Regions from separate parts of the Photobacterium sp. S4TG1 genome, predicted to be linked through region 2. Evidence: predicted binding sites of a transcription regulator. Region 2 holds the regulator's gene; the other holds the start of a gene.
The links. Region 2 encodes PurR, which represses purine synthesis genes. Its sites were predicted from a motif close to TNANGNAAACGTTTNCNTNA; they were not measured.

Region 1 (11,249 bases), on a different contig from region 2:
TGGATCACCAGTGACACCCCCATGGCTTCAAAACGTCGGCCTGCAAGTTCTGGACGATGAGCGGTTGCAGACGCTGGCATTTCATCACCATAAACATGAGAGAAGTTAACTCCCGCTTGTTCAAACACTGCGCCATGGCGTAATACACGGCTACGACCACCGCCACCTTGCTCACGCTGCCATTGATCTTGTTCAAATTCAGCACCACCATCTTGTTGTGCTAAAGCCTGACAAATAGTGTCTTGAAGTTGAAGCAAGAAAGCTTTTACTGCGGTTTTATTTAAATCTATCTGGTTGCGATCAATCATTCATTACCCCTGACGGAAAATATTACCCGTTTGGGCATCACGAATTTCAGAAGGATTATTACGTCCTCCCGTCTCACCATTCAATATTGCAGCTAGTTTATCCCCTAGCTGTTGTTCTACATCAGCCACGCTACGCCCCGGCTCAAATCCGGTTAAATTAGCACTGGTTGAAGTTATCGGTTTACCAAATTCACGACAAAGTTGTTGAACTAACGGATGCGCGGTCACTCGAACTGCGATGGTCGAAAACTGGCCCGTTAAAAAAGCTGGGACATTTGCTTTGGTTGGCATTACCCAAGTGACAGGTCCTGGCCATGAAGCTAACACCGCTTGTTTTTGTTGCGATGTTAATTGGCTATCGTCGATATACGGCAGTAGCTGCTCATAATCAGCAGCAATTAAGATCAAACCTTTTTCTACTGGGCGTTGTTTCAATGCTAGTAGTTTATTAACTGCCTGTTGATTATCAGGATCACAACCAACGCCAAATACAGCTTCTGTTGGATAACCAATTACTTGACCTTGTTTTAACGCTGTAACCACTTGTGTAATATTTGCCACAAATTCCTCTATTTTTTATTCAGCTGATATTTTATTTTTAGTTATGGTAATCATCATACCGACACATGCATAACAACACCATTGAAGGTTAATCATAGCGTAACTTTACCAACGCAAACGTTTTCCTTTGCATTAAATCACCGTATAATGACGAAAATTGCACTTTAGTTATTCATTACCTATAGGAGATTGGAATGAAAGTTGGAATTATCATGGGATCAAAATCTGATTGGCCAACCATGCAACATGCCGCAGAAATGCTGGAGCGTTTTAATGTTGCTTATGAAACTAAAGTGGTTTCAGCCCACCGTACTCCTCATCTTTTAGCTGACTATGCAAAAACTGCGCGAAGCCGTGGTATTAGTGTCATTATTGCAGGTGCTGGCGGTGCGGCACATTTACCAGGCATGACAGCCGCTTTTACTAGTCTGCCAGTGCTAGGCGTTCCCGTTCAATCTCGCGCTTTAAAGGGCATGGATTCATTACTGTCAATTGTGCAAATGCCTAAAGGTATTGCTGTAGGTACACTTGCGATTGGTGAAGCTGGCGCCGCTAATGCTGGATTATTAGCAGCCCAAATCATCGCAACGCACAACCCAGAGGTTTTAGCTGCCGTAGAAGCGTTCCGTCAACAACAAACAGATACCGTACTTGATAGCCCTAATCCTGCTGAGGATGCATAATGAATCAAGTATTAGTACTAGGTGCAGGACAACTGGCTCGAATGATGGCATTAGCCGGTGCACCATTGAACATTAATGTCATTGCTTATGATGTTGTAACTACTCATGTTGTACACCCACTGACTCAACAACGCCAATCACTTTCACTGATTGAAGCCATTGATGCTGTCGATGTGATCACTGCAGAATTTGAACATATACCAACCGATATTTTAACGCTCTGCGCTGCGAGTGGTAAATTCAAACCTCACCCTGAAGCAATAAAAGCGGGTGGCGATCGTCGTATTGAAAAAACGCTATTAGATAATGCTAGCGTCGCAAATGCACCCTATTACATTATTAATACACGTGCAGATTTTGATAATGCAATTAGTACATTAGGTTTACCAATAGTGCTAAAAAGTGCCTTAGGCGGCTATGATGGTAAAGGTCAATGGCGCTTAAAAACTCACGATCAAATTGAATCAGTATGGAACGAAATAGTGATCTGTATTGCTGCAACGGATAACCAAGCGATTGTGGCCGAAAAATGGATAGGTTTTGATCGCGAAGTGTCTTTAATTGGTGTTCGTAATGCTATAGGTGATATTAAAACCTATACCCTCAGTGAAAATATACACACTGAGGGCGTACTCAGTCTTTCAACAGCCATTGTTGGTGATATGACACTGCAGCAACAAGCCCAGAAGATGTTTAGCGCGATAGCTGAACAACTCAATTATATTGGCGTGCTAGCGTTAGAATTTTTTGAGGTCAATGGCCAGTTACTGGTTAATGAAATCGCCCCTCGCGTCCATAATTCAGGCCATTGGACTCAACAAGGCGCAGAGACATGCCAATTTGAGAACCACCTTCGAGCAGTATGCGATTTACCATTAGGTGGGACAGAGCTTATTCGTCCGAGCGCAATGCTCAATATTCTAGGGCAAGATAGCCTACCAAGGGCGGTATTGGCTTTAGAAAATTGTCATGTGCATTGGTATGGCAAAGAAAAACGGGCAGGCAGGAAAATGGGGCATATCAACATTTGCGCAGCAACACCTGAACAACTGCAATATCAATTAATGTTGTTAGGGCAACAATTATCATCGCAAGATTTTCCGACATTACCGCGCTAAAAACCGCACACAAAAAAGCCTGCACTATAATGCAGGCTTATTGATATTTTTCAATGTTATCGCTATTTTTCAGCATCTTGATAAGTATTACATTTGCGATCAGCACATTGTAATTTAATACCGCTAGCTAATTTCTTTTCTATCAGTAATCCAAAACCACATAGCTGACAAACGCCAACAACAGGTTTATTGTTAACAGCAAAACGACATTGCGGATATTTATCACACGCATAAAATAGTTTGCCATAACGTGATTTACGTTCAACTAAGTGACCTTGATGACACTCAGGACAATCTATATGTGTTTGTTGCGGTTTTTTTTCTGGTGACGCAAGGTAATGGCACTCAGGGTATGCCGAACATCCAATGAACATACCATAACGACCTTGGCGTAATACCAATGGTTGGGCACATTCAGGGCAGGGCATATCGAGTTGCTTAACAATGTGACCATCATTTTGTTTTAGTGGCTGAATATAATCACACTCAGGGTAATGATCACAACCTAAAAATGGACCATGCTTACCAAAACGCATCACTAAATCAGCACTACATTGTGGGCATGATTGATGCTGTAAAGCCTGTTCATGGGCAGAAAATAATGGATCACTATCAGTCGTCATTATTAGTGTAGAACCCCATCTTCTGCGCCATATAATAATTCTTCCACTTGATCATAAGCAGCTTCGTTTCCTGGCGCATTAAACAACACCATCAGAATAATCCACTTCAAATCATCAAGCATAAATTCTTGAGTATCGAGTTCCATTACGCGATCAATGACCATTTCGCGAGTATCAATATTTAATACGTCAATTTGCTCAAGATAAAGCAAGAAACCACGACAAGCTGTATCCATTCGCAACATTTCATTGTCGGTATAGATTCGCATCGATGTTATCGCACTATGGTTAACATACGGTGTGTGTTCTGTTTCTTGTAAAGCAGCCAGTTTTTCAAGCCACTCTAATGACTTGTAAATATCATCCTGATGAAAACCTGCACGTAAAAGCTCTTCAGAGAGTTCGTCTTGATCCACTAACAACTCTGCTTCACTTTGAATATAGGTTTCAAATAGATACATAAGAATATCCATCATAACTAGCCCCTCCTCGTTCTGATATAACCACCGGGCACTGCAGTCACCCAACCAGACAGTTCTAATTCTAATAATTGCGGTAAAATTTGGTGGATGGGTTGTTTACAGCGTTCAGCAACGACATCTACGGGTGTTGCTTCGGTGCCTACGTTAGCCAACAGTGCGGGAAATGGCAATTCTTCATTTTCCTTCGCTGCCAAAGGCACACCTATTTGATTACTTATTGCACATTCTGTCAGACTTCCTACCTCTTCATAAATATCAGCAGGACTTTCTACCAGTTTAGCACCTGATTTAATCAGCGCATTACAACCACGACTGGCAGGATTATGAATCGAACCCGGTAGCGCAAAAACTTCTCGTCCTTGCTCTAACGCATAACGTGCTGTTATCAATGAACCACTTTTTTGCGCAGCTTCAATCACTAATACACCAGCTGATAAACCACTGATGATTCGATTTCGCTGCGGAAAATTTTGCGGACGAGGTTGCTCATCAGGCCAAAACTCGGACACCAATGCTCCTTGTTCAACAATACTTGCCGCTAAAGAACGATGCCTAGCAGGATAGACCTGATCAAGACCTGAGCCTAATACAGCAATAGTTAACCCTCCCGCCTGCAACGCACCTTGGTGTGCTTGACCATCAATCCCTAAAGCTAAACCACTGGTCACAACATAATTATTAGTCGCTAATGCTTTTGAGAAATGGAACGCTGACTCTCGACCATCAATCGACGCTGAACGACTGCCTATTACCGCAATTTGTGGCGCACCAAGACAGTTCAAATCACCACGTACAAATAATAATGGGGGTGGCGAGGAAATTTGTTTTAATAAATGAGGGTAATGAAGAGAATCGAGGGACAATATATGTTGCAGTGGAGATTGTTGCCATTGTAACGCTAACTGTAACCGCCATTGATTAGGATGCAAAAGCGCCTGTATTTGTTTCGCTGTTAAACCACATTGCTGTAGTTGCTCGGTTGTCATTGTCACCAATTGCGATGGCGTCGCATGGGTAAGCAAGCGCTGAATACAACTGCCACCTAATGAAGGGACAGCCGCAAGTTGTAACCATGCAATAAGCTCAGTTTCTGTCATAACCACTATGAACGCGGAGCTTGAGCAACCACACCTGGTTTAAATGGTTGTTGATTATTCAGCACTACCGCCAGACTAAAATACTCGTAAGGACGTAATACCATTGCTTGTGCAACAGCGATAGTGCCAAGTTGGGTACTCTCAGTTAATAAGGTGCTATTTTTATAATGGTATTGACCTTTTTTACCTTGTACTTGAGCTCCTTGCTTAAACAACTCAAACACTTGTCCTGCAACCATGCCATCGAGATGGCCACGATCTAAGACCACCACATCGTAATTTGAAATATAACTGTAGCCACTTATTTGGCCTAGCACAGTCGCAGATAACGACGCGGGCGGCGTAGTTGGCGAAAATGACAGATCCGCTTGACCATCAATGCCTAATAAAGGTAATAAAATATCATTGGGAATAATTTCTTGCTGAAAGTCATCCACTTTCAACTGGCTCATCTCACCATCACTTGCAATAACAGTAACATCTGCAATCTCTTTCAAGGTTGAGATAGTGGCTTTAACTGCAGAGTTGGTAACTTCGTCGGCACGGTCATCACGATCAAAATCTTGTTCTAAGCGATATACTCGCCACTGACTGGTTGGAACCAATGACTGATCAGCCCACAGCACATCACCAACAGAAAGATAGCCGCGCTCTTCACTGGTTCCCAGAATTTGCGGTTGGGTTGTCACAGCTTCAGCACTGATCAATTTATCTTCAGCCACATACGCCAACATTAAATATCCAGGTAACGACGTAATAGGCTGGCGTACAACACGCATTTCAGGGGACAATTTAAGCTGTTTTTTAAGACTTAATTGCGGCTTACCGTTTACCCAAATAAGGTGTAAGCGATCGCCAGGATAAATTAAATGCGGGTTTTTTATATAGCTATTTTTTTGCCATAACTGTGGCCATGACCAAGGGTTATTCAAAAATACGGCTGAAATATCCCATAACGTATCCCCTTTTTTAACCACATAAATTTCAGGATGACTATTTTTAAGCTGCGGTTGTGGTGCTGCAACCAACGATGGCATAAAAAGAATAAAACTAACGATAATAACCCATTGCCTCATGTGATCCGTTCCTTCGATTGCACAAGTTGCGACCTAGCGATAATAAAATAATCACTCATATTGACAGAGGTTGGCATTAGCTATTTGATATGTCGACTATTTAACTATCACTGCCAAGCGCTTTTCGGCTTATGTCACGATTTAATAACCCCTGTTACATCGTCAAAGCTTGAACTTTGCTAAGAGCTAACATTAATTTTTTAACAAAAAGAAATCTGTATTTGATGGTGCTAATTTCGGTTAACCATCTCCACTCGCATTCGGTACTGTTATTTGAGTGCTAAAATGACTAGAATTAGACCAACAACGCTGTATTTTTCTAGTAACCGTTAACGAATTCGAGCCCTTATGTCGCTATTGCCAGTTTTAATTTTTCCAGATGACCGTCTACGTACTGTAGCCAAGCCCGTTGCGGCGATCACGCCACAAATCCAGCAGATCATAGATGACATGCTTGAAACCATGTACGAAGAAGAAGGGATCGGCCTTGCAGCAACTCAAGTCGATATTCATCAGCAGATCGTGGTTATTGATGTTTCCGAGCAACGTGATCAACCAATGGTGCTAATCAACCCTGAAATTACGGCTGCTCATGGCGATGAAGGTATTGAAGAAGGCTGTCTTTCAGTGCCAAGTGCACGTGGTTTTGTTCCTCGCGCAGCAACCATTACGGTGTCAGCATTAGATCGTGACGGTAACCCGATCACTTTTGAAGCAGATGACCTGCTTGCTATTTGTATTCAACACGAATTAGATCACCTTGCTGGTAAACTATTTGTTGATTACTTATCACCACTCAAGCGCCAACGTATTAAAAGTAAATTAGAAAAACTAAAACGTTCTATCTAACAACATCACCATTCGAGGTTATCTTGAGCAAACCATTACGCATTATTTTTGCAGGTACGCCTGACTTCGCCGCCCGTCATTTGGCGGCGTTATTGTCTTCACAGCATCAAGTTGTTGCGGTTTATACCCAACCCGATCGCCCAGCAGGTCGCGGCAAGAAACTAACAGCAAGTCCGGTAAAAAACATCGCCTCAGAACACGATATTCCAGTGTTCCAACCAGCCTCGTTGCGTAATCTTGAAGCTCAACAACAACTGGCAGCTATTGAAGCAGATATCATGGTTGTTGTTGCTTACGGCTTATTATTGCCTCAAGAAGTACTTGATACACCACCACTTGGTTGTATTAATGTTCACGGTTCTATTTTGCCACGCTGGCGCGGTGCCGCGCCGATTCAACGTTCAATTTGGGCGGGCGATAGCGAAACTGGCGTCACTATCATGCAAATGGATATCGGCCTTGATACCGGTGACATGCTACAAGTCGCGACGTTACCGATCGCACCTACAGATACCAGTGCAACCATGTACGAAAAATTAGCGAATCTTGGTCCAAGTGCATTAATTGAATGTTTAACAACGATTGCAGACGGCACTGCAGTTGCAACCAAACAAGATGATGCTCAAGCAAATTACGCCAAGAAATTAAGCAAAGAAGAAGCACAAATTGATTGGACTATGGACGCTATCGACATTGAGCGTTGCGTACGCGCTTTCAATCCATGGCCAATGAGCCACTTCACTGTTGCTGAGCAAACAATCAAAGTATGGCAAGCCTGCGTAGAACAAGACAATCAAGGTCAACTACCCGGTACGATTTTAGCGGCTGATAAACACGGTATCGTAGTTGCAACAACAACCGGTGCATTGCGTTTATTATCCCTGCAACCCCCGGGTAAAAAAGCCATGTCCGCTGCGGATTTATTAAATTCGCGTCGAGAATGGTTTCAAGTCGGTAGCCAACTTTAAACACCAAGGCCAGGGTTAAGTCACTGGCTTTTCTTTTTCAGATTAACCACGTATCGCCAGCATCAACGGCGTTCAGGAAACAGCTATGAATGTAAGAGCCGCTGCGGCCAAAGTAATTTATCAGGTCGTCGATCAAGGGCAGTCATTGTCTGCCGCGCTACCGCTAGCGCAGCAGAATATTAGAGAGCGAGATCATGCTTTATTGCAGGAAATCTGCTATGGCGTATTACGCTGGCTACCTCGATTGGAGTCAATCACTCAAGCATTAATGGAGAAGCCGTTAACAGGTAAACAACGGGTTTTTCATCACCTAATCTTAGTTGGTTTATATCAATTAGGGTATATGCGTATTCCTGCTCACGCTGCGGTAGCTGAAACAGTCGATGCCACAAAAACCCTTAAAAAACCGCAATTACGTGGCTTAATTAATGCTATTTTACGTAGTTACCAACGTCAAAAAGAAGCGCTAGATGAACAAGCGGTTAGTCACGACGCGGGTAAATATGGCCATCCAAGTTGGTTATTGAAACTACTTAAAGCAAGCTACCCTGATGACTTCGCTGCAATCTGTGAAGCTAATAACACTAAAGCGCCAATGTGGTTACGAGTAAACAGTCACCATCATGATCGTGACACTTACCGTGCATTATTGGATGCAGAAGGTATTGCAACAGAATTGCACCCACAAGCAGCAGACGCATTACGCTTAATATCACCATGTGATGTCACTAAGTTACCCGGCTTTAGCGATGGTTGGGTCTCAGTTCAAGATGCTGCAGCACAACTTGCTGTTGATTACCTTAAACCGCAAGCTGGCGAATTGATTCTTGATTGTTGTGCCGCTCCTGGTGGTAAAACAGCCCACATCATGGAACGTGTACCATCGGCACAAGTGGTAGCGATTGACTGTGATGAACATCGTCTTAAACGGGTTTATGAAAACCTTGAACGTTTAAATCTAACAGCCCAAGTATTATGTGCTGATGCTCGTTATCCTGAGCAATGGTGGCATGGCGAAAAGTTTGATCGCATTTTGCTTGATGCTCCCTGTTCTGCAACGGGCGTTATTCGTCGTCATCCTGATATTAAATGGTTACGTCGCGGCGAAGATATCGCAGCATTGGCCTTGCTACAGGCTGAGATTTTTGATGCGATGTGGTTACAATTAAAACCTGGTGGTACGTTAGTTTATGCGACTTGCTCAATCACTCCTCAAGAAAACTGTGATCAAGTAAAGGCATTCTTGAGCCGTACTGCTGACGCAACCTTAATCGATAGCGATCCAGCTTCCCCAGGCCGTCAAATTTTGCCCGGCGAAGAAGCGATGGATGGTTTTTACTATGCAGTATTAACCAAAGCAAACTAAGATAAATTACTAACAATAGCGGAACTTGGCTTCAAGATTCCGCTTTTTAGTCTCTTTTATACGCCACTCACTGTCGATTTTATGGCACAGTGACTGTTAGTTGGCATTACTCATCAGGCATAGGCTATGAAAATCATCATTCTCGGTGCTGGACAAGTTGGCGGCACTCTTGCTGAAAACCTTGTTGGCGAGAATAACGATATAACCATCGTTGATAAGAACCCAGAACGTCTTCGTGAACTGCAAGATAAATTCGACCTTCGTGTTGTACAAGGCTTTGCGAGCCACCCGCAAACATTACGTGAGGCTGGAGCTCAAGATGCTGACATGTTAGTTGCAGTAACTAACTCTGACGAAACTAACATGATCGCGTGCCAAATCGCGTTCTCATTATTTAATACCCCTAACCGTGTCGCTCGTATTCGCTCGCCAGAATACTTACGTGAAAAAGAGCAATTATTCCAATCTGATGCAGTTCCAGTTGATCACCTTATTGCGCCAGAAGAATTGGTGACCGATTATATTGAACGTTTAATCGAATACCCTGGTGCATTACAAGTAGTAAGCTTTGCAGAAGAAAAAGTCGGCTTGGTGGCAGTAAAGGCGTATTACGGTGGTCCACTTGTGGGTAACGCATTATCAGCACTACGCGAGCACATGCCGCACATTGATACCCGTGTAGCAGCCATATTTCGTCAGGGTCAACCCATTCGCCCTCAAGGCACCACTATTATTGAAGCCGATGATGAAGTGTTCTTTGTCGCAGCAAGTAACCATATCCGTTCGGTAATGAGTGAACTACAGCGATTAGAGAAACCCTATAAAAGGTTAATGATTGTCGGTGGCGGTAATGTCGGTGCAGGTTTAGCACGCCGATTAGAAAAAATTTACAGCGTAAAATTAATCGAGCATAATCAACAACGTGCCGAAAATTTATCCGAAATGCTGCAAGATACCATCGTTTTTTGTGGTGATGCATCAGATCAAGAATTACTCAGTGAAGAACATATCGAACAGATTGATGTGTTTATTGCCGTTACCAATGATGATGAAGCCAATATCATGTCAGCCATGTTAGCTAAACGCTTAGGCGCAAAGAAAGTAATGGTGTTGATTCAACGCGGTGCGTATGTTGATTTAGTCCAAGGTGGCACCATTGATATTGCTATTTCACCTCAACAAGCAACCATTTCTGCATTACTGACCCATGTTCGTAAAGCTGATATCGTTAACGTATCATCGCTACGTCGTGGTGCTGCAGAAGCCATTGAAGCGATTGCCCATGGTGACGCCAGTACGTCAAAAGTGGTTGGCCGCGCCATTAGTGAAATCAAACTTCCACCCGGCACAACTATTGGTGCCGTTGTTCGTGGAGAAGAGGTTCTTATTGCCCACGATCGCACCATGATTGAGCAAAATGATCACGTAGTTATGTTCTTAGTTGATAAGAAATATATTCCTGACGTTGAACGTCTTTTCCAACCGAGCCCTTTCTTTCTGTAACAGCTTATGGTTAATTTACGTCCAATATTATTTGTACTCGGGCTGGTGCTATCTAAAATAGCCCTGTTTATGTATGTACCAACTTTGGTGGCCTTTTTTACGGGTACCGAAGGTTTCATGGATTTCGCAGCGGCGGTGCTTATCACGCACTCCGTGGCGTTCTTGTTGCTATCTTACGGTAAAACTGATGAGTTTAAGCTCAGTGTGCGGGATATGTTCCTGATCACCACCTTAGTATGGACTGTGGCTAGTGCGTTTGCGGCGTTGCCCTTTGTGTTTATCAATCACATCAGTTTTACTGATGCGTATTTTGAAACCATGTCGGGTATCACCACCACAGGTTCAACAGTATTAAGCGGCCTCGATCAAATGGCACCCAGTATTTTACTGTGGCGATCAACGTTACAATGGCTCGGCGGGGTCGGATTTATTGTGATGGGGGTAGCTATTTTACCGATGCTTAACGTCGGTGGTATGCGACTCTTTCAAACGGAATCATCAGACTGGTCAGATAAAAGTTCTCCTCGAACCAAAAGTGTCGCTAAAAATATTATCAATGTATATTTGATACTCACCGTGCTGTGTATTATTGCGTTCATGCTGGCAGGTATGAAT
Region 2 (11,249 bases):
TGTTCTATTTCGACAAAACCATGTTGCTGCCATTGTTGAAATAATGGCATGTAATAATCAAACAATGGCCAACCCGCTTGTTTATCTAATTCTTTCGCAATTATCACTCCGCGATCAAACGCTGCTTTAATTGCCGTATTAACCGCGGCATGAGGTGATGATTTAACCATCATCGCGAGTGGAATCCGCTGATGACTAACATCATCCATATAGCGTTCAAGTTTGCGATGTTGCATATACCCATAACCACCAACATTCCCACCAGCCCCCGCCCCTAGCGGTAAAACTTCTGCGGTGGTTTTAGCAAGGCTGTTATAACAACTGCGTTCGCGGTTATCGCGTGCCCAATGATTAACACTTAAACGGCGTAGATGATGTTTAGCCATATAATCTACCCCCATCTCAAACATTGACGCTTTAGTCATAGTATCGGCAGGCTCTGGTAAACGGCCTTGTTCGACCATTTTTCCCATTGGCGTATTACCCATTTCAATCAACTGATATAAATCAACACCGTGGGCACCAGAATCAAGGAAATCATTCAAATCATGTTGCCACACATCAAGATTCTGATAAGGCAGCCCATAAAGTAAATCAATCACAATTGGCGCTTGATCGGTTGCCGCTAACTCACTGACGCGTTTCAACACTACGTCACGATCATCTAGACGTTTTGCTTTACGACGCACTTGCGTATCAAAACTTTGTACGCCAAAAGAAAAACGGTTAAACCCGCCTTCAAGTGCCGACTCAAACATCTCATCACTGAAACGATTAATACGCCCTTCTAGGGTTAACTCACAATCGGTGGCTAACGGAAAGTGATGGCGAATCATAGTACCGAGTTGCTTAATTTGTGCCGCAGTTAAATCTGTCGGAGTACCACCACCAATATAAACCGCTTGAAAAGGTGCCGCCTGCGTCCATGGCTGAGCGGCTTTATATTTAAGCTCAACCATTAATGCTGCAAAATAATCATCAATCAAACGTTGGCTCGACGCATATTCAAAAAAGCTGCAATAGGTACAACGTACACGACAAAATGGAATATGAACGTATAAACAACGCTTATTAAAAGGCGAGTCTGTCTGCTGCAAAATCTGTTGTGCTAACGGCTGTATTTGATCTGGCGTAATAGGGTTATGACTACCACCACCAGCATGTGCCGATAATTTACGTCGAAAACCAAATCGCAACGGATCTGGCGTATTTTCTCCAAGAATTTCAGCACCAAAACTAGATATATCCAAACTAGCGGGTGTCTTTATAGGCAATATGGATTGTTCGGCATTTATCATATTAATGGCTATGTTCACTAGCCCCTCTTCAGTAACTTGTAACGTGTGATTTCGATAAGGTTGGCGACAAATCGACACACATCACATCATTTATGATTATTTGCTATCACTTTTTAAGCTGTTTATTGCAAGCGTTCAGAGCAGAAACGGTGCATTGCCATTCCCATCAATGATTCTTAATCTCATTTGAAAGCATGATATTTTGCATTGAATAATATTGCAAATGATAATTGATATTATTCGCATTTCATGGATAATAGCTAAAAATAAAGTAGCAATATTAATCATAATGTTACTAACTATATGAAAAAGCTTACAAAACGGATAACGCACACCGGAGGTGATATTTTGCATCAATATTCAATCACTATCGACGACATTCTTTTTAGTGTTATTTTTAGGTAATAATAGTGAATACAAAACGTTACGTTGCCGCAGGGGCGGTTTCATTATTGGTTCACAGTATGTTTCTTGCAGCTATGCCAACCAAAGATCCCATCACATTGACGATGGGAAGCGATACTCCGCACGTTAGTTTAACCTTCGTTGCAGTTCCACCTGCTGTGGCGAAAACACCACCAACGGTAACGCCAGTATCCACCCCAACAGAATCAGTACCAACAAAGTCAGCGCCAGTAAAGCCCCCAGTTATATCGACTATGAAGCGCTTAGCAAAGACCACAACAGTGGATAAAACGGCACCTAAAAAAGCATCGACGCCTAAAAAAACACTAACACCAAAGAAAAAGATAGCGCCACCGATCAAAAAAAACGTCACTTCAGTAAAGAAAAAAACACTCACACACACAAAAAACATAAAACAAATATCACCAGCCGTTGCACCCACAGCGACGACAGATAACAAGGCTGCATTAAAACCGGTAAAAGCATCGTCAAATCAATCAAACAAAACAGCAACAACCGCTATCAATAATGCGGGCGCGCAAACATTACAATTGGTGTCAAAGCCGACCTTTGTTACGCGACCAGGGGCTGTAAATTACCCCAAATTAGCCAAACGTCGTGGAATTGAAGGCCAAGTACTGATTGAAGTCTGGATTGGCTTAAAAGGACAACAACTCAAGCAAAAACTAATCAAATCATCCGGTGCTCATATCTTAGATAACGCAGCAATTACAGCGATTAAGAAATGGCATTTTTCTTCTCATATTGTGAACGGTAAGGCGATTGCCCACCGAGTACAGATCCCTGTACGTTTTAAACTGGACTAAACCATGACTGTTATTGACAACCTCACCCAACAATTTGGCCTTATGACATGGCCGCTGCTTACATGCTCAGCACTAACGATCATGATTCTCGTCGAGCGTTTTATACAAGTACTACTCTGCACGGGCGTTGGAAAAACCAAAATCACCGCCCTTTTAGATAAACAAAATCGACATGATGACCGTGCACTAGATCAGTTAGCAGACCAACTTAAGCATCAACGACCATTACTTTGTAAAGGCATTGCAATGCTTATTTCTCATCGTCATTTCACTAAACCATTACGTGAAGATGCCGCGGGTATTTGGTTACTTCAACAGCGCCAGCAATTACGTTCAGGGCTACGATTACTAAGTTTAATTGGTGTGATTAGTCCGTTATTAGGTCTACTTGGTACTGTTTTGGGCTTAATTGAAATGTTTAAAGGCATTGCACTATCAACGGGCTCGGTTACACCAAGTGATCTTGCTGATGGTTTAGGTTTAGCGATGCGTACAACAGCGGCAGGCTTAATTATTGCCCTGCCCGCGATTACAGGTTCACAGCTATTAGGTTTATGGGCAGATAGCATTATGGCGAAACTGGAGCACAGCTTAAATCGTTGTAATTTATGGTTAGAAGGCATGAACATTGATGTCAATAATAGCCCAGTAAAGCCGTGTGATACTTGTGAAGAAAACCCGGCTTACACTGGCAAATCAGCATGATTAGTATCAATAATAGTCAGCAAAATGCAGACGAACTCAATCCTGATTTAACGCCTTTATTGGATATTATCTTTATTGTTATGGTGTTTTTATTACTTACCGCAACAGTAAAAATTAAATCATTAGATGTGGAATTACCGCAGACCTCGACCCAAATATTACAAACAACCAAGGCCGATCCGATCACGATAAATCTGGTTGCGACTGAACCTTATTGGGCATTAGACGGTCAATCGGTCGACAACTGGGACAACTTTTCACAGCAATTATTAACCGCTGTAAAAGCACATTCAGATAAGCCTGTCGTTATTGGTGCTGATAAAAAAGCATCCGTAGAACAAATGCTCAAGTTATTAGCTTTTCTACAAAAAAATGACATTAAAGCCACGCAACTATTAATGGAAGATCAACAATAATGGACAGCTACCGTTCTTTTATCGCCTCACCTTGGCGTCATGTTTCTCAAAAAATACTGTTATCAGCAACACTATTTATCACCGCTTCAAGTATATTTAGTCCTCTCGCCCATGCGCAAACGGAAGCAAGTTCTGCTCGAATTATTAGTGCTGGTGCGGCTATTACTGAAATCATCAATGCGTTAGGGGCTGAAAAGCAATTGATTGCCGTTGATGTTACCAGTAAAACCCTTGTAGCGAATAACCTGCCAAAAGTCGGTTATCACCGTCAACTGTCAGCAGAAAGTCTGATTGCTTTAGCCCCCACTCGTATTATTGGTTCTGATGAAATGGGACCACCCAAAACATTAACCCTTTTAAAACAATCGGGAATTGAAGTTGATATTGTTAACGGTGGTGAAACTGTGTCTGATTTACTGCATAGAATCGATCAAGTTGCGGCCTTAACCCAACATTCACAACAAGCGCAACAACTTAAACAAACTATCGCAGCGACGGTAAAAAACATCGAAAAAAACAATACTCATCAGACTCAATCGAAAAAAGTATTGTTCTTAATGATTCATGATGGGCGACCAATTAGCGTTGCCGGCAAAAATACCACAGCAGACAGTATTATTACTTTAGCGGGGGCGATAAACCCAGCGGCAGCCGTTGTTGCAAACTATAAGCCAGTTTCAACCGAAGCTATTTTGCAAATGCAACCCGACATTATTTTACTTAGCAGTCGCACCACAGCCTCAATTAAAAATATGGCACAACTCATCAAAAAAATGCCGGTATTAGAAGCCACTCCTGCGGCAAAAAATAATGCCATTGCCGTGATTGATGGTACGGCATTAATTGGTGGCTTAGGCATTCATAGTATTAATGAAGCCATGCGTCTTAATCATGTTTTTTACCCACAATCGTAATCTGAGATAAATGTCACCATGAACGTTAGTCGTATTTCACCCCATGTCATTTATTCGATTAGTCTAGGTGCATTACTCTTTGCACTATTAAGCTCTATCGCTATTGGACCGATGGATATCAGTTATAAAGACAGTTTTTTATCTTTATTACCAGGTAAGCATCAACTCGCCACCCATGTTGATTTAGTGATCCATCAAATACGCTTACCACGAACATTATTGTGTATTGCGATTGGTGCCATACTTGCGATCTGCGGAGCGGTGCTACAAGGGTTGTTTCGTAATCCTCTTGCCGATCCGGGCATTATTGGTATTTCAGGAGGTGCTGGCCTAGGTGCTGCGTTTGCGATCATTTTATTTGCCCCATTAATGGCGCAATACCCTTTATTAATGAATATTGGTGCTGTGCCCTTCTTCGCTTTTTTGGGTGGCGCGCTGAGCACATATTTGGTGTATCACCTCGGCACTGATAAAAACGGCACATCCGTGGTTGTAATGCTACTTGCAGGTGTCGCAATTGGTGCTATTTCTGGTGCTGGTTTGGGGTTACTTAACTATATTGCCGATGATCAAGCGCTACGGGATTTTTCATTATGGTCAATGGGATCACTTGCAGGTGCGACTTGGTCAGGTATCGGCCTTGCCTTTGTGAGTCTCATTGTTATCTATTATTATTGTTATCGCCAAGCTAATGCATTGAACGCCTTTTTATTAGGAGAAGCTGAAGCTCGTCATATGGGGGTTAATGTTCAACATCTAAAGCGCAGTTTGATTATTGTTTGTGCCGCAGGTGTCGGTATTACCGTTGCTATTACAGGTCCTATTGGCTTTATCGGTTTAGTAATCCCCCATTTAGGGCGCATGATTTCAGGCCCTAATCATAAAACGTTATTGCCAATCTCAGCTATTCTAGGTGCTTTAATTTTACTTGTCGCAGATATGATCGCGCGTAGTGCTTTTGCACCACAAGAACTCCCCGTGGGTATTATTACCGCTATTTTAGGCGCTCCATTCTTCATCTATTTATTAAATAAACAAAAAGGCAGAATCGCATGACGGTAACCTCTGCATACCCAACTGTCATTTCGGCACGTGATTTGCAATTAACATTAGCAGGAAAAGTATTATTAGATGACTTTAATATTGATATAAAGGCAGGTGAGATCACGGCGCTACTTGGGCCTAATGGCGCAGGTAAAAGCACATTACTTAAAATACTCTGCGGTGAAATGACACCTGAAAGTGGTCAGGTTACATTTTTTAATCGCAATATTGAAGATTGGCAACGATCTGAATTGGCGTGTCATTTAGGTATTTTACCGCAACACAGTTCGCTGTCTTTCGCCTTTACCTGTAAAGAAGTAGTTGAACTTGGCACAATGCCTCTTTGTTTGTCACGCCAAGAAATTGATGATATCACCCTTACAACCATGCGTAATACTGATGTTCTTCATCTTGCGCCACGCTTATATCCCACTTTATCAGGAGGAGAAAAGCAACGGATCCATTTTGCACGCGTGCTAACACAACTCAGTCAAGCTGATGATAAATGTATATTAATGTTAGATGAGCCAACATCTGCCTTAGATCTCGCCCACCAGCATAAAACGCTACAAATGGCACAAACCATGGCAGCAAAAGGTGCCGCGGTTATCATCGTATTACATGATCTCAACTTAGCTGCGCAATATGCCCAACGTATGGTCATCATTCAACAAGGTAAGATTCAAGCTGATGGATCACCATGGCAAGCATTACAACCTGCAATAATTAACAACGTTTACGGTTGGCAGGTTTCTGTTCATCCTCATCCTGTTCATGGTTATCCTTACCTACTATCCTAGTATTAATGTGCATCATTTTTTTAATTGGCTGTTGTAAATTTCAGTAAAATTGCTGAAATTTACGTTTTTTTGTTGATAGTTATCAAATAATTTACTCCCAGACAATTGAAAAGTTGCACTACGCGTAACACTCAGTAAAATGTGAACGCAAGCGATTACACTTGAAAAACATGCAATAATTATAAAGCCGCGAATAAATGCGGCTTTTAGTGTTAATACTATTTAAGTATGTAATAGACACATTATTGGTGCCAAATTGAATAATTAACGGGATACTTTACGCAAAAAGATGGAATTATATTCATCTCAGTAATTACTCAATTTGGTACCTCACGATTAGCTAGAAACATCTCTAGCACCCATTATTAGAAGAATAAATATGGCAACCATTAAAGATGTTGCACGTATGGCTGGTGTTTCAACGACAACAGTTTCACACGTGATCAATAAAACACGCTTTGTCGCAGAAGCAACACAGAAAAAAGTACTGGCAGCCGTTGAAGATCTCAATTACGCACCAAGTGCTGTTGCTCGCAGCCTAAAATGTAACACTACACGCACCATTGGTATGCTGGTAACTAAATCAACCAACCCTTTTTTTGCTGAAGTTGTACATGGCGTTGAAGAGTACTGCTACCGTGAAGGTTACACGCTGATTCTATGTAACACTGAAGGTAACCTTTCTAAGCAGCATGATTATTTACGCATGCTTGCCGAAAAGCGTGTGGACGGTTTATTAGTGATGTGTTCTGATCTTGATCAGAGATTACTGGATCTACTTGAGCGTCAAAAAGACCTACCAATGGTGGTAATGGATTGGGGCCCAGAAAGCCCGCATACCGATAAAATTCAGGATAATGCTGAACAAGGTGGCTACATTGCGACTAAATATTTTATCGAACATGGCCATACTCGTATTGGTTGCTTGTCTGGCCACAACGATAAATCAACATGTCGTGAACGCCTAAAAGGCTTTAATAAAGCAATGGCAGAAGCAAACTTAGCGGTTAACGAAAACTGGATTCTTGAAGGTGACTTTGAGTGTAATTCAGCCGTTGAGGCTGCTGAGAAGTATATTGCAATGACAGATCGCCCAACCGCCATTTTCTGTTTCAATGATATTATGGCAATGGCACTGATCAGTACTTTTGAACAAGCAGGGTTACGCGTTCCCAATGATATTTCAATTATTGGCTACGATAATATTGATCTTGCCCCTTACTTCGCACCGCCACTAACGACTATTCACCAACCAAAGCGTCGTTTAGGTAAAACAGCCATTAAAATTTTAATGGAGCGTATGAAGAATAAAGATCATGAACCTCAAATCTTTGAAATGACACCTGCTATTGTTGAGCGAAAGTCAGTAAAAGATTTACGCTAACATTACTTCCCCGCTTTTATGAGCCAATATTTTTATTGGCTTTTTTCTTTTATTGTTAATGATTTACGCTCAAAGCTTCTACAAAATATCGACAGACCTCAAAAACATGAGCAACCTCACAGATTCATCAGCTTTCGTTAATATTAAAACTTACCTTTTTAAAAGATCGAATATAATACTCCCTGTAGATACATATAATAGTAAGCAAAAGACTTACAAATTATAAATAATACTTTTATATTGATAATATTATTTATAAAGTAATACATGGACGATTTAGAGTAGAAAAATTCTTTCGTAAATAACTTTAGAAATAAAAGTCAATTTACGGCTACTTTAATGTTAGGTGACACTCATTTATTCACCGAGTAGAAGTATGGACAAACCAATATTAAAAGATTCATTAAAATTATTAGACCATTTAGGTAATGTTAAATCGCGTTCTATGTTTGGTGGCTTTGGTATTTTCGCAGGCGAAGCAATGTTCGCACTTGTGGTTAATAATAAACTTCACCTTAGAGCAAACGCTCAAACAGAAGAGGAATTTAAACAAGCAGGATTAGAACCGTACATTTATAAGAAACGTGGGTTTCCTGTAATAACTAAACATTACGCTATTCTTGATGAGTGGTGGGAACAACCTGAAAAAATAATAGAGCAAGCTAAATATTCTCTTGAAGCAGCACTTGCCGATAAAAAAGCAAAAGAATGTTGCGCGCCAGCTAGGATAAAAGATTTACCTAACTTACGCCTCTCAAATGAAAGAATGCTCAAAAAAGCAGGTATTCAAACTATTGATCAACTTTACGATATTGGTGCACTCAACGCCTACAAGGCATTACAAAAAACACAAGAGGCATCTTTAAGTTTAGAATTATTATGGGCACTAGAAGGTGCAATACATGGCCAACATTGGTCTGTAATACCAGAAAGTAGACGTAACGAACTACTCGCAAAACTATAATAAATATATTCGTCAACTGGCTAAGTGACGCTTAAGAATAAAGAGGCTCAGTGCCTCTTTTATTTATTTCTGCCCCCTATTTATCAATACCCAATGATATTTCTCTATAAGGCATGTACGAAGTCAACATTAAACAAATAAAACATGATTTTTTATTTATTTAAATGTCAATTCTGCATTACTTACTTAAAACGTATATTTAACGTCTGACAACGATTATTTATCATTCGTCAACGCTTCAATATCATTACTTCGTACTCGCCCTCATTACTCACCATCTATTAGCTGTTGATTGTTGTTATTTCAAGCAATTTCTCTAATAAACACATTTTTTTCCATTAAATGAAATACAATGTTAGTTCTCTCGGTCTTGCTACTTAGAGTCAATGTGATTTTCATTTGATAAGGACATATCTTGCGTATATTAACCAAAGAAACATTCTCATTATGGGTAAAACCTTTACTATGGTTACAACAGCGCCATTTTGGCAAAGTACTTAACCCTGCTAAGTTATGGGGACGCAAACCTATGCTTTTTTGGTTAGTGGCTTTATTCTTTGGTTATCTTGATCGCAAAAAATCCCCCATTGATGCAGTGATACGCTCATTGGTTTGTGTACGCGTATCTCAACTCAATAACTGTGCTTTTTGTGTCGATGCTAATGGTATGAAATTGGCGGAACGTTGCCATTCATTAGAAAAAATTAAAGCCCTTGCAAACTGGCAGTCTTCTGAGCATTTTTCAGAACAAGAACAAGCAGTATTAACTTATACCGAAGCGATGACGCTAAGTGATCAACATGTCAGTGACGATATGTTAGCTGCTCTTGCAACTTGGTATAGCAGCGATGACATCATTGAATTAACGGCACTAGTAAGCTTTCAAAATTTATCAGCTAAATTTAATACTGCGCTTGATGTTCCTGCACAAGGTTTTTGTTCATTACCTATTCAACCTCAGCCTCAACAAAGGAGCCACGATGAAAAATAATAAACTGTTATTAGTTACCGTTATATTAGCAATTATTGGGACTTGGTTTTATTTTGATCTTGGCCAATACCTAACCCTTGAAGCTGCTAAACGTGAACAGTTAACCCTGCAAAACTATATTATTGAAAACCCAATTTCGGCGTATATTGGCTTCTTTAGTTTGTACGTATTAGTTACTGCCCTTTCTATTCCCGGTGCGTCCATATTAACGTTATTAGGTGCCGCATTGTTTGGCTTCTGGGTTAGCCTAATTATGGTATCTTTTGCCAGCACAATAGGTGCAACCTTAGCATTTCTATCAAGTCGCTTTATATTACGTGATTGGGTACAAGCAAAATTTGGTAATCGCTTAGCGACATTAAATAATGGTATAGAAAAAGAAGGTGGATTTTACCTACTGAGTTTACGTTTAATTCCAGTATTTCCTTTTTTCCTTATTAATCTGTTAATGGGATTAACTATAATTAAAACCCGTACTTTTTTCTGGGTAAGCCAATTAGGTATGTTAGCGGGTACCGCTGTCTATATTAATGCTGGTACTCAACTTGGAAAAATAGAATCACTTAGCGGCATTATTTCAGCCCCAGTCTTATTATCGTTAGTCCTACTCGGTATTTTCCCATTACTAGCAAAATGGATAATGAAAACCATGGCAGTTAAAAAACAATATAAACAATGGCAAAAGCCAACTCACTTTGATCAAAATCTCGTGGTTATTGGTGCTGGTGCTGGTGGTTTAGTCAGTGCTTATATTGCGGCAGCCGTAAAAGCTGAAGTTACGCTTATTGAACGCCACAAAATGGGTGGAGACTGTTTAAATACTGGCTGTGTCCCCTCAAAAGCACTGATTCGTGCAGCGCATACCGCAGCTGATATAAATAAAGCTTCACAACTTGGTATTGACGCTCAAATTAATAATATTGATTTTTCCCAAGTGATGGCACGTATTCAAAATGTAATAAGTAAAGTTGAGCCTCATGACTCTATCGAACGTTACAGTAAACTTGGCGTAAACTGCGTGACGGGAGATGCAACCATCTTGTCACCATGGAAAGTTGAAGTTAATGGCACTCAAATAACAACGCGTAATATTGTTATTGCCACAGGTGCACGCCCATTAGTGCCCGCTATTCCGGGTTTAGAAACGGTCAATTACTTAACGTCTGATACTGTATGGCAATTAAAAGCGCTTCCAAAACGATTACTGATCCTTGGTGGTGGCCCTATCGGCTGTGAATTAGCACAAAGTTTTTGTCGCTTAGGAGCAGAAGTCACGATTGTTGAAAGATCACCTCAACTATTAAATCGTGAAGATAGCGATGCAGCACAGTTAGTTGAACAAGCACTCACACATGATGGCGTAAAGATTTTATTGAAACATAATGCTATCCAGTTTGAATCAATACTTGATGATAATGGTCAACGAATTCAACGTGCCATCGTTGAACAAAATAACCAACAAGTTAGCATCGAGTTTGATGCAGTAATGGTCGCTTTAGGC

Region 1: the regulator PurR is predicted to act here: its motif matches at 979-998, upstream of purE (5-(carboxyamino)imidazole ribonucleotide mutase).

The regions. Positions count from the first base shown of each region.
Region 1 is NZ_JAYXUH010000020.1:63,145-74,393, reverse strand. It holds gene hemF (oxygen-dependent coproporphyrinogen oxidase) at 1-308, opposite strand, end outside; gene tsaC (L-threonylcarbamoyladenylate synthase type 1 TsaC) at 312-869, opposite strand; gene purE (5-(carboxyamino)imidazole ribonucleotide mutase) at 1,064-1,552, shown strand; gene VXS03_RS17890 (5-(carboxyamino)imidazole ribonucleotide synthase) at 1,552-2,670, shown strand; gene VXS03_RS17885 (DNA topoisomerase family protein) at 2,733-3,293, opposite strand; gene VXS03_RS17880 (DUF494 family protein) at 3,296-3,769, opposite strand; gene dprA (DNA-processing protein DprA) at 3,772-4,872, opposite strand; gene VXS03_RS17870 (LysM peptidoglycan-binding domain-containing protein) at 4,878-5,948, opposite strand; gene def (peptide deformylase) at 6,297-6,797, shown strand; gene fmt (methionyl-tRNA formyltransferase) at 6,821-7,765, shown strand; gene rsmB (16S rRNA (cytosine(967)-C(5))-methyltransferase RsmB) at 7,851-9,131, shown strand; gene trkA (Trk system potassium transporter TrkA) at 9,258-10,634, shown strand; gene VXS03_RS17845 (TrkH family potassium uptake protein) at 10,641-11,249, shown strand, end outside.
Region 2 is NZ_JAYXUH010000004.1:176,225-187,473, forward strand. It holds gene hutW (heme anaerobic degradation radical SAM methyltransferase ChuW/HutW) at 1-1,298, opposite strand, end outside; gene VXS03_RS07755 (energy transducer TonB) at 1,709-2,530, shown strand; gene VXS03_RS07760 (MotA/TolQ/ExbB proton channel family protein) at 2,534-3,235, shown strand; gene VXS03_RS07765 (ExbD/TolR family protein) at 3,232-3,651, shown strand; gene VXS03_RS07770 (heme/hemin ABC transporter substrate-binding protein) at 3,651-4,565, shown strand; gene VXS03_RS07775 (FecCD family ABC transporter permease) at 4,584-5,621, shown strand; gene VXS03_RS07780 (heme ABC transporter ATP-binding protein) at 5,618-6,409, shown strand; gene purR (HTH-type transcriptional repressor PurR) at 6,789-7,793, shown strand; gene VXS03_RS07790 (TfoX/Sxy family DNA transformation protein) at 8,170-8,757, shown strand; gene VXS03_RS07795 (carboxymuconolactone decarboxylase family protein) at 9,173-9,748, shown strand; gene VXS03_RS07800 (FAD-dependent oxidoreductase) at 9,738-11,249, shown strand, end outside.